Linked DNA regions of Caballeronia sp. LZ062. The protein of the gene in region 1 interacts with the protein of each later gene in a pairwise test. Links are inferred from orthologs where the notes say so. Each region holds a gene or a part of one and is shown on either strand. Other genes may lie near its edges.

What was found. Proteins that work in one complex are often made in the same cells at the same time.
Region 2: the proteins of ftsH (region 1) and hflC interact in binary tests that used the Escherichia coli proteins (3 or more experiments, as listed by UniProt). The link is inferred for Caballeronia sp. LZ062 from one-to-one orthologs.

What each region holds. Positions count from the first base shown.
Region 1 is NZ_JARTWB010000002.1:640,345-645,378, forward strand. The notes cover bases 928-3,825. They hold ftsH (ATP-dependent zinc metalloprotease FtsH), read left to right. Parts: upstream 928-1,382; coding sequence 1,383-3,269; downstream 3,270-3,825. Other genes in these bases: P9239_RS09045 (RlmE family RNA methyltransferase), read left to right, coding at 928-1,209; folP (dihydropteroate synthase), read left to right, coding at 3,460-3,825. In the rest of the region: P9239_RS09040 (YhbY family RNA-binding protein), read right to left, coding at 1-211; more of P9239_RS09045, read left to right, coding at 535-927; more of folP, read left to right, coding at 3,826-4,260; glmM (phosphoglucosamine mutase), read left to right, coding at 4,370-5,034. UniProt on the Escherichia coli protein: Acts as a processive, ATP-dependent zinc metallopeptidase for both cytoplasmic and membrane proteins. Plays a role in the quality control of integral membrane proteins.
Region 2 is NZ_JARTWB010000002.1:985,721-988,646, forward strand. It holds hflC (protease modulator HflC), read left to right. Parts: upstream 1-976; coding sequence 977-1,876; downstream 1,877-2,926. Other genes in the region: hflK (FtsH protease activity modulator HflK), read left to right, coding at 1-964; P9239_RS10705 (DUF2065 domain-containing protein), read left to right, coding at 1,931-2,116; P9239_RS10710 (ATP phosphoribosyltransferase regulatory subunit), read left to right, coding at 2,207-2,926.

The DNA.
Region 1 (5,034 bases):
CGCAGATTTCGTCGTAAATGGCGATGCGCGCCTCGCGGTCGTCGCCGAACACGCGAATCTTGATGAGCTGGTGCGCTTCGAGGTGCACGCCGATTTCATTTAGCACGGCATCCGTCAAACCCTCCGCGCCGACGAGCACGACGGGCTTGAGCGCATGGGCCTGGGAGCGCAGGTCGGAGCGTTGGGCGGGAGAGAGTTCGAGAGCTGGCATGGGAGATTGGGGAGTCGACTAAAATAGGGCGGCGCGGCCGTTACGGCATGGCGACACGCGGAGTGCGGCGAAGCAGGCGACGCGGCAGGGCCGGTCAGTTTTGACCGCCGCCAAAAACAAAATAGGCCGGAGACGCGATTGCCGGGCGCATTCGAGCACCCGCGGAAACGTTCCGGCCGACAAGACGCGTATTATCCGCTAAAAGCGCCGCATGTTGCAGCAAGATTGCGCGCACGCAACTCATCGATCACGCATCGGCGCGCACTGCTCGCGTCGCCGAAACACTTACCACGCCGCGAAAGAGCGGCATGAGTTCAGTTTGAATGGCAAAGAATCGCTTCAATCATTCGTGGTTGCATGACCACATCAACGATCCGTACGTGAAAATGGCGCAGCGCGAGGGCTATCGCGCCCGCGCGGCGTACAAGCTCAAAGAGATCGACGAGCAGGACAAGCTCATCAAGCCGGGGCAGGTCATCGTCGATTTGGGCTCGACGCCCGGAAGCTGGAGCCAGTATGCGCGCAACAAGCTCGCGCAGGGTTCGAAGCGCGACGCGCAGCGCGAGGGCGGCATCGACGGCACGATCATCGCGCTCGATATCCTGCCGATGGAGCCGATCGCGGACGTGACTTTCATTCAGGGGGACTTCCGCGAGGACTCCGTGCTCGCGCAACTGGACGAAATCGTCGGTGAGCGACAAGTGGACCTTGTAATCTCCGACATGGCCCCCAACCTCTCCGGAGTAGCAAGTGCGGATGCGGCGCGGATCGAGCATCTTTGCGACCTGGCGCTGGAATTCGCGCAAAACCACCTGAAACCGGAGGGTGCGCTGCTAGTCAAATGTTTTCACGGCAGCGGTTACAGCCAGATCGTCGAGAAGTTCAAGCACCAGTTCAAAGTGGTGGCGCCGCGCAAGCCCAAGGCGTCTCGGGACAAATCGTCCGAGACTTTCATCCTCGGGCGGCGGCTTAAAAATCCAGCCGCAGGAACCGCTTAAACGGTATCGGCGAAAATCGGCGATATTTTCGCGGATTATGCCGAAAAAAGACCATCTCACGCTATTTAGGCGGTAGTGAAACCTTATGGCAGGGGTTAGCGGTCTGGATTAGAATGCTTTGGTGGCGTCGCAAGGTTTATGTTGGCGCCCGTCAATGAGTGAGGAGTGGTGCTTTGAACAACAATATGTTCTCTAAAGCGGCAGTGTGGCTCGTGATCGCACTGGTGCTGTTTACGGTGTTCAAGCAGTTCGATAAGCCCCGCGTCCAGGAAGGCGTGTCGTATTCGCAGTTCATGGACGACGCGAAGAACGGCAAGGTCAAGAACGTCACGGTTCAGGGGCGCAATCTCACGGTCACTCCGTCGGACGGCCAGAAGTACCAGATCGTGTCGCCCGGCGACATCTGGATGGTCGGCGATCTAATGAAATACGGCGTTCAGGTCAGCGGCAAGGCTGACGATGAACCGAATGCGCTCGTCTCCGCGCTGTACTACCTGGGACCGACGATCCTGATCATCGGCTTCTGGTTCTACATGATGCGGCAGATGCAAGGAGGCGGCAAAGGCGGGGCGTTCTCGTTCGGCAAGTCGCGAGCGCGGCTGATCGACGAAAACAACAACGCGATCAACTTCACGGACGTGGCCGGCTGCGACGAAGCGAAGGAAGAAGTGTCGGAGTTGGTGGACTTCCTGCGCGATCCGCAGAAGTTCCAGAAGCTCGGTGGACGCATTCCGCGCGGCGTGCTGCTGGTCGGCCCTCCGGGTACCGGTAAGACGCTTTTGGCGCGCGCCATCGCCGGTGAAGCAAAGGTACCGTTTTTCAGCATCTCGGGTTCGGACTTCGTGGAAATGTTCGTCGGCGTGGGCGCGGCCCGCGTGCGGGACATGTTCGAGCAAGCCAAGAAGCATGCGCCGTGTATCGTGTTCATCGACGAAATCGACGCGGTCGGCCGTCATCGCGGCGCCGGCATGGGCGGCGGCAACGACGAACGCGAGCAGACGCTGAACCAGATGCTCGTCGAGATGGACGGCTTCGAAGCGAATTCCGGCGTGATCGTGATCGCCGCGACGAACCGTTCGGACGTGCTCGACAAGGCGCTGCTTCGTCCGGGCCGTTTCGACCGCCAGGTGTACGTCGGTCTGCCGGATATCCGTGGTCGCGAACACATCATGAAGGTGCATCTGCGCAAGGTGCCGATTGCGAACGACGTCGACGCTTCGGTTATCGCGCGCGGTACGCCGGGCTTCTCGGGTGCAGACCTCGCGAACCTCGTGAACGAGGCTGCGCTCTTTGCGGCGCGCCGTGGCAAGCGAATCGTCGAAATGCAGGACTTCGAAGACGCGAAGGACAAGATCTTCATGGGTCCGGAGCGCAAGTCGGCCGTCATGCGCGAAGAGGAACGCCGCAACACGGCGTACCACGAGTCGGGCCACGCGGTCGTTGCCAAGCTGTTGCCGCACGCGGATCCGGTTCACAAGGTCACGATCATGCCGCGCGGTTGGGCGCTGGGCGTCACGTGGCAGTTGCCCGAGCATGACCGCGTGAATCTGTATCGCGACAAGATGCTGGAAGAAATCGCGATCCTGTTCGGCGGCCGTGCGGCGGAAGAAGTGTTCCTGAACTCGATGTCGACCGGTGCTTCGAACGACTTCGAGCGCGCGACGAAGATGGCGCGTGACATGGTGACGCGTTACGGCATGTCGGACGTGCTCGGCACGATGGTCTACGTCGACACGGAACCCGACGGCATGTTCGGCAAGCTCGCGTCCAAGACGGTTTCGGAAGCGACGCTGCAAAAGGTCGATGCGGAAATCCGCCGCATCCTCGACGAGCAGTACGCACTCGCGCGCAAGCTGCTCGAAGACAACCGCGAGAAGGTCGAAGCCATGACGAAGGCGCTGCTCGAATGGGAGACCATCGACGCAGACCAGATCAGCGACATCATGGCCGGCCGTCCGCCGCGTCCGCCGAAAAACATGCCGCCGCCGTCGGGCGACTCGCCTTCGAGCGGCAACAGCGGCACAGAAGTAAAGCCGGGCAGCGCAACCGCGCCGGCCTAAGCTTCCGGAGTCGTACCATGGGCCGGCGTGCACTGCACGCCGGCCCATTTTCTTTCTGGCCAGCGTTAAGTTCGCGAGCGCCGGTCACTGCCTCTCGCTGATTGTCTTGACCACACCGACCTTTTCTCCCGCCTTGGCCGAGCCGCTGCAATGCGGCCGCTTCACGCTGACGTTCGAACGGCCGCTCGTCATGGGCATCTTGAACGTCACGCCCGATTCCTTCTCCGATGGCGGCCGTTTCCTTTCCCGCGACGCCGCGCTCGCGCGCGCCGAGCAGATGCTTGCCGATGGCGCCGATATGATCGACATCGGCGGGGAATCGACGCGCCCGGGCGCGCCGCCCGTGCCGCTCGACGAAGAATTGCAACGCGTCGTCCCGATCGTCGAAGCGTTGCGCGGCGTGCAGGTGCCGCTTTCGGTCGATACGTACAAGCCCGCCGTGATGCGCGCCGTGCTCGAAGCCGGCGCGGACATGATCAACGACATTTGGGGTTTCCGTCAGGATGGCGCGCTCGACGCCGTGAAGGACAGCCACTGCGGTCTATGCGTGATGCACATGCTCGGCGAGCCGCGCACGATGCAACTGCACGAACCGATCTACGAAGATGTCGTCGCCTCCGTGCGAGAATTCTTCGCGGACCGGCTCGCCGCGCTGACGGCAGCGGGCATCGCGGCCAATCGCGTCACATTCGATCCCGGCTACGGTTTCGGCAAGACGGTCGGGCATAATTACACACTGCTTGCTGAACTCGCGGCAACGCTGCCGGCCGGCACGCATCGGGCGCTTCTGGCCGGCATGTCGCGCAAGTCGATGCTCGGCGCCGTCACCGGCCGTGGCGCGGGCGAACGCGTCTTTGCGAGCATCGCGGCGGCGGTGTGCGCGGCGGAACGCGGCGCAGCCATCGTTCGTGTACACGACGTCGCCGAAACCGTCGATGCACTGAAAGTTTGGCAAGCCACGAAGCAGGCGGCGCGTCACGCGCATATTTGACGCGGGCTCGCGTCGGTAGCACTGCGGCGAAGGCGCTCGCGCTCGCAGCTCACCAACGAAAACGCGGATCAGAACAGGCGCCGAAATCCGCGAGGAGGGTCAAGCAACAATGGCAAGACGATATTTCGGAACCGACGGCATTCGCGGGCGCGTGGGCGCGGCCCCGATCACGCCGGACTTCGTGCTCAGGCTCGGTTATGCAGCCGGCAAGGTGCTTGCGGGCGGCGACCGTTCGCCGCAAAAGGGCAATCGCCCGACGGTGCTCATCGGCAAGGACACCCGCGTGTCGGGCTACATGCTCGAAGCGGCGCTGGAGTCGGGCTTCTCGGCCGCGGGCGTCGACGTGATGCTCGCCGGCCCGATGCCCACGCCCGGCGTCGCCTATCTGACGCGCGCGCTGCGGTTGTCCGCGGGCGTGGTCATCAGCGCATCGCACAATCCGTACGACGACAACGGCATCAAATTTTTCTCCGCCGACGGCAACAAGCTGCCCGACGACGTCGAACATCAGATCGAAGCGCAGCTCGAGCAGCCGATGGAATGCGCTCCGTCCGAGCGGCTCGGCAAGGCGCGGCGTCTCGACGACGCGGGCGGCCGGTACATCGAATTCTGCAAAAGCACCTTTCCCGCGAGCTTCGACCTGCGTGGTCTGAAGCTGGTAGTCGATTGCGCGCATGGCGCTGCGTATGACGTCGCGCCGCACGTGTTCCACGAGCTGGGCGCCGAAGTGGTGTCCATCGGCGTGTCGCCGAACGGCTTCAATATCAACGACGG
Region 2 (2,926 bases), 340 kb from region 1 along the record:
CGATATCGTCGATACGTCGCAGATCCGCTCGGTCGAGATCGGCCGCGGCGTCGCGCTCGCGCAGGGCAACGTGCGCGATGCATCGCTGCTGACCAACGATGCGGACATTCTCGACGTGCGCTTCGCCGTGCAGTACCAGATCAAGTCGCCCACCGACTTCCTCTTTCGCAATCTCGATCCCGACCAGAGCGTGACCGAAGCCGCGCAAGCTGCCATCCGCGAGATCGCGGGCGCATCCGCGACGGACGATCTGCTCTACAAAGACCGCGACACGCTGCGCGCGCGTCTTGCCGAGACCATCCAGCATTCGCTCGACGCCTACCGCACTGGCTTGCAAGTGACGGGCGTCACGGTGCAGAGCGTGCAGGTGCCCACTCAAGTGCAGGCCGCGTTCGAAGAAGCGTCGCGCGTGCGGCAGGACAACGAGCGCGCCCGCGACACCGCCGAAGCCTACGCAAACCAACTGCTGCCGCGCGCGAAGGCCGATGCCGCGAAGATGATCGACGAAGCGACCGCTTACAGCAATCGCGAAGTCACGCAGGCGCAGGGCGACGCCGAGCGCTTCAAGCAGGTCTACGCCGAATACTCGAAGGCGCCCGCCGTCATTCGCCAACGCATGTACCTGGACACGATGCAGCAGATCTACTCCCGCACCACGAAGGTTTTCGTGGACAGCAAGGCTGGCAACAACGTCGTGTATTTGCCGCTCGACAAGCTCGTCGAAGCGAACCGGCAGCAGGCGAAGGACGCAGCCGCGAACACGGGCGACGCCGCGTCGGCCAGTGCGCCCGCCGCCGCGAACGCCGAAGTGCGCCCCCAAGGCGCGACGGCCGCTTCGGCCGCTGCGGTGCCCGCGAGCGGGGCGGCAGGCGCGAGCGCGCCGAACGCCGCGAGCGGCGCAGGCGATCCGCTGCGCTCGCGCGACGCGTTCCGCTCGCGCAGCCGTCAAGACGACCTGCAGTAAGGAGCGCCGAACATGAATCGAATCATTGCGCTCGTGGTCGCTGTCGTCGTCGTGCTGTTCATCGGCTCGTCGATGGTCTTTACCGTCGACGAACGGCATGCGGGCGTCGTTGCCGCGCACGGCGACAGCAACCCGCATCTCGACGGTCCGGGCCTGCATTTCAAGCTGCCGCCGCCGTTTCAGACGCTGACCCTCATCGACACGCGCACGCTCACCATCGACGAGGGCGGGGCAGACCGCTTCACCACGTCCGACAAGAACGAAGTGCTGGTGAACACGGTCGTCAAATATCGCGTGGCTGATCCGCTCAAGCTCTTCGTGAGCAACGAGAAGAACACGCAAAGCGCGCAAGAACGCCTGACCGGGCTGATCCGCACGGCGCTCGCGAGCGCGTTCGCAAATCGCACGCTCATCGATGCGCTCGCCAATCAGCAGACGCTGGAGACCGAGGCGCAAAAGGCCGTTGAAGGCGCGGCGTCGGCGTTCGGCGTGCAGCTGGTCGACCTGCAGATGGCGCGCGTCGACTTTCCGTCGGCGGTGGCGGATTCCGTCTACAAACGCATGATCGCGGCGCGCCAGCAAGCGGCCGCGAGCGAGCGCGCGAAAGGCACGGCGGACGCCGACAAGATCAAGGCCGACGCAGAGCGCGAGCAGCAGCAGATTCTTGCCGACGCCTACAGCCAGGCGCAGTCCATCAAGGGCGAAGGAGACAGCAAGGCGGCAGCCATCGCCGCCGATGCCTATGGACGCGATCCGCAGTTCTATCAGTTCTATCAGAGCCTCGAAGCGTACAAGAAGACGTTCAAGCCGGGCGACGTGATCGTGGTCGACCCGAGCAGCGATTTCTTTCGCTTCATGAAGAGCCCGAACGGCGGCGCGGACGCGTCCGCTTCCGCCGCGCCGAGGCGCTGACCGCACCCGCGCCGCGCGGCTCGCTCGCCGCGCGGTGCTCATCCACCGTAGACAATGGTCGAGACGATACTGCTCGCTCTTGCGTTGATGCTGATTATCGAAGGCATGTTTCCCTTCGTCTTTCCGACGGCCTGGCGCGATACGTTCCGCCGCATCGCCGAGCGGCCGCCGCATCACATCCGCATCGGCGGGTTGATCGCGATGGTCCTCGGGCTGATTCTGCTCGTCATCGCGACCTAGCCGCGAAGCTGCGTCTTTTCGCCTATCTTTGTTCTTATCCTTCCATGCGCGCCGCGCTTTGACGCGTCGCGCCCCGCAGGAAACGTATCGATGTCCACCTGGCTCCTTCCCGAGAATATTGCCGACGTGTTGCCGTCGGAAGCGCGCAAGATCGAAGAGCTGCGCCGCCGTCTGCTCGACCGGTTCCGTTCGTATGGCTACGAACTCGTCATGCCGCCGATGCTCGAATATCTCGAATCGCTTCTGACGAGCGGCGGCAGCGACCTGAACCTGCGCACGTTCAAGCTCGTCGATCAGCTTTCCGGGCGCACGCTCGGCCTGCGCGCGGACATCACGCCGCAGGTGTCGCGCATCGACGCGCACCTGCTCAACCGGCAGGGCGTGACGCGCCTGTGCTATGCCGGCGTCGTGCTGCACACGCGTCCGCGCGGGCTACATGCGACGCGCGAGCAGATTCAGATCGGCGCGGAGATTTTCGGTCACGCCGGGCTCGAAGCTGATCTCGAAATTCAGCAGTTGATGCTCGATTCGCTGCATCTCGCCGGTCTGACGAAAGTGCGACTCGATCTGTGCCACGCCGGCGTGCTGGCGGCGTTGCTGGATCTAGAGCCGGCGGCGGCATCGCTCGGCGAGGCGCTCTACGACGCGCTCGCAGCGAAGGACGTGCCGCGCCTGAACGAACTGACGGCGCATCTCGGTCACGTGCCGCGTGAGGCGTTGCGCGCGCTGCCGTCGCTGTACGGCGATGCGTCGGTGCTGGAGGCGGCGCGCGCGCGCTTGCCCAATCTGCCCGTGATCGCGCGCGCGCTC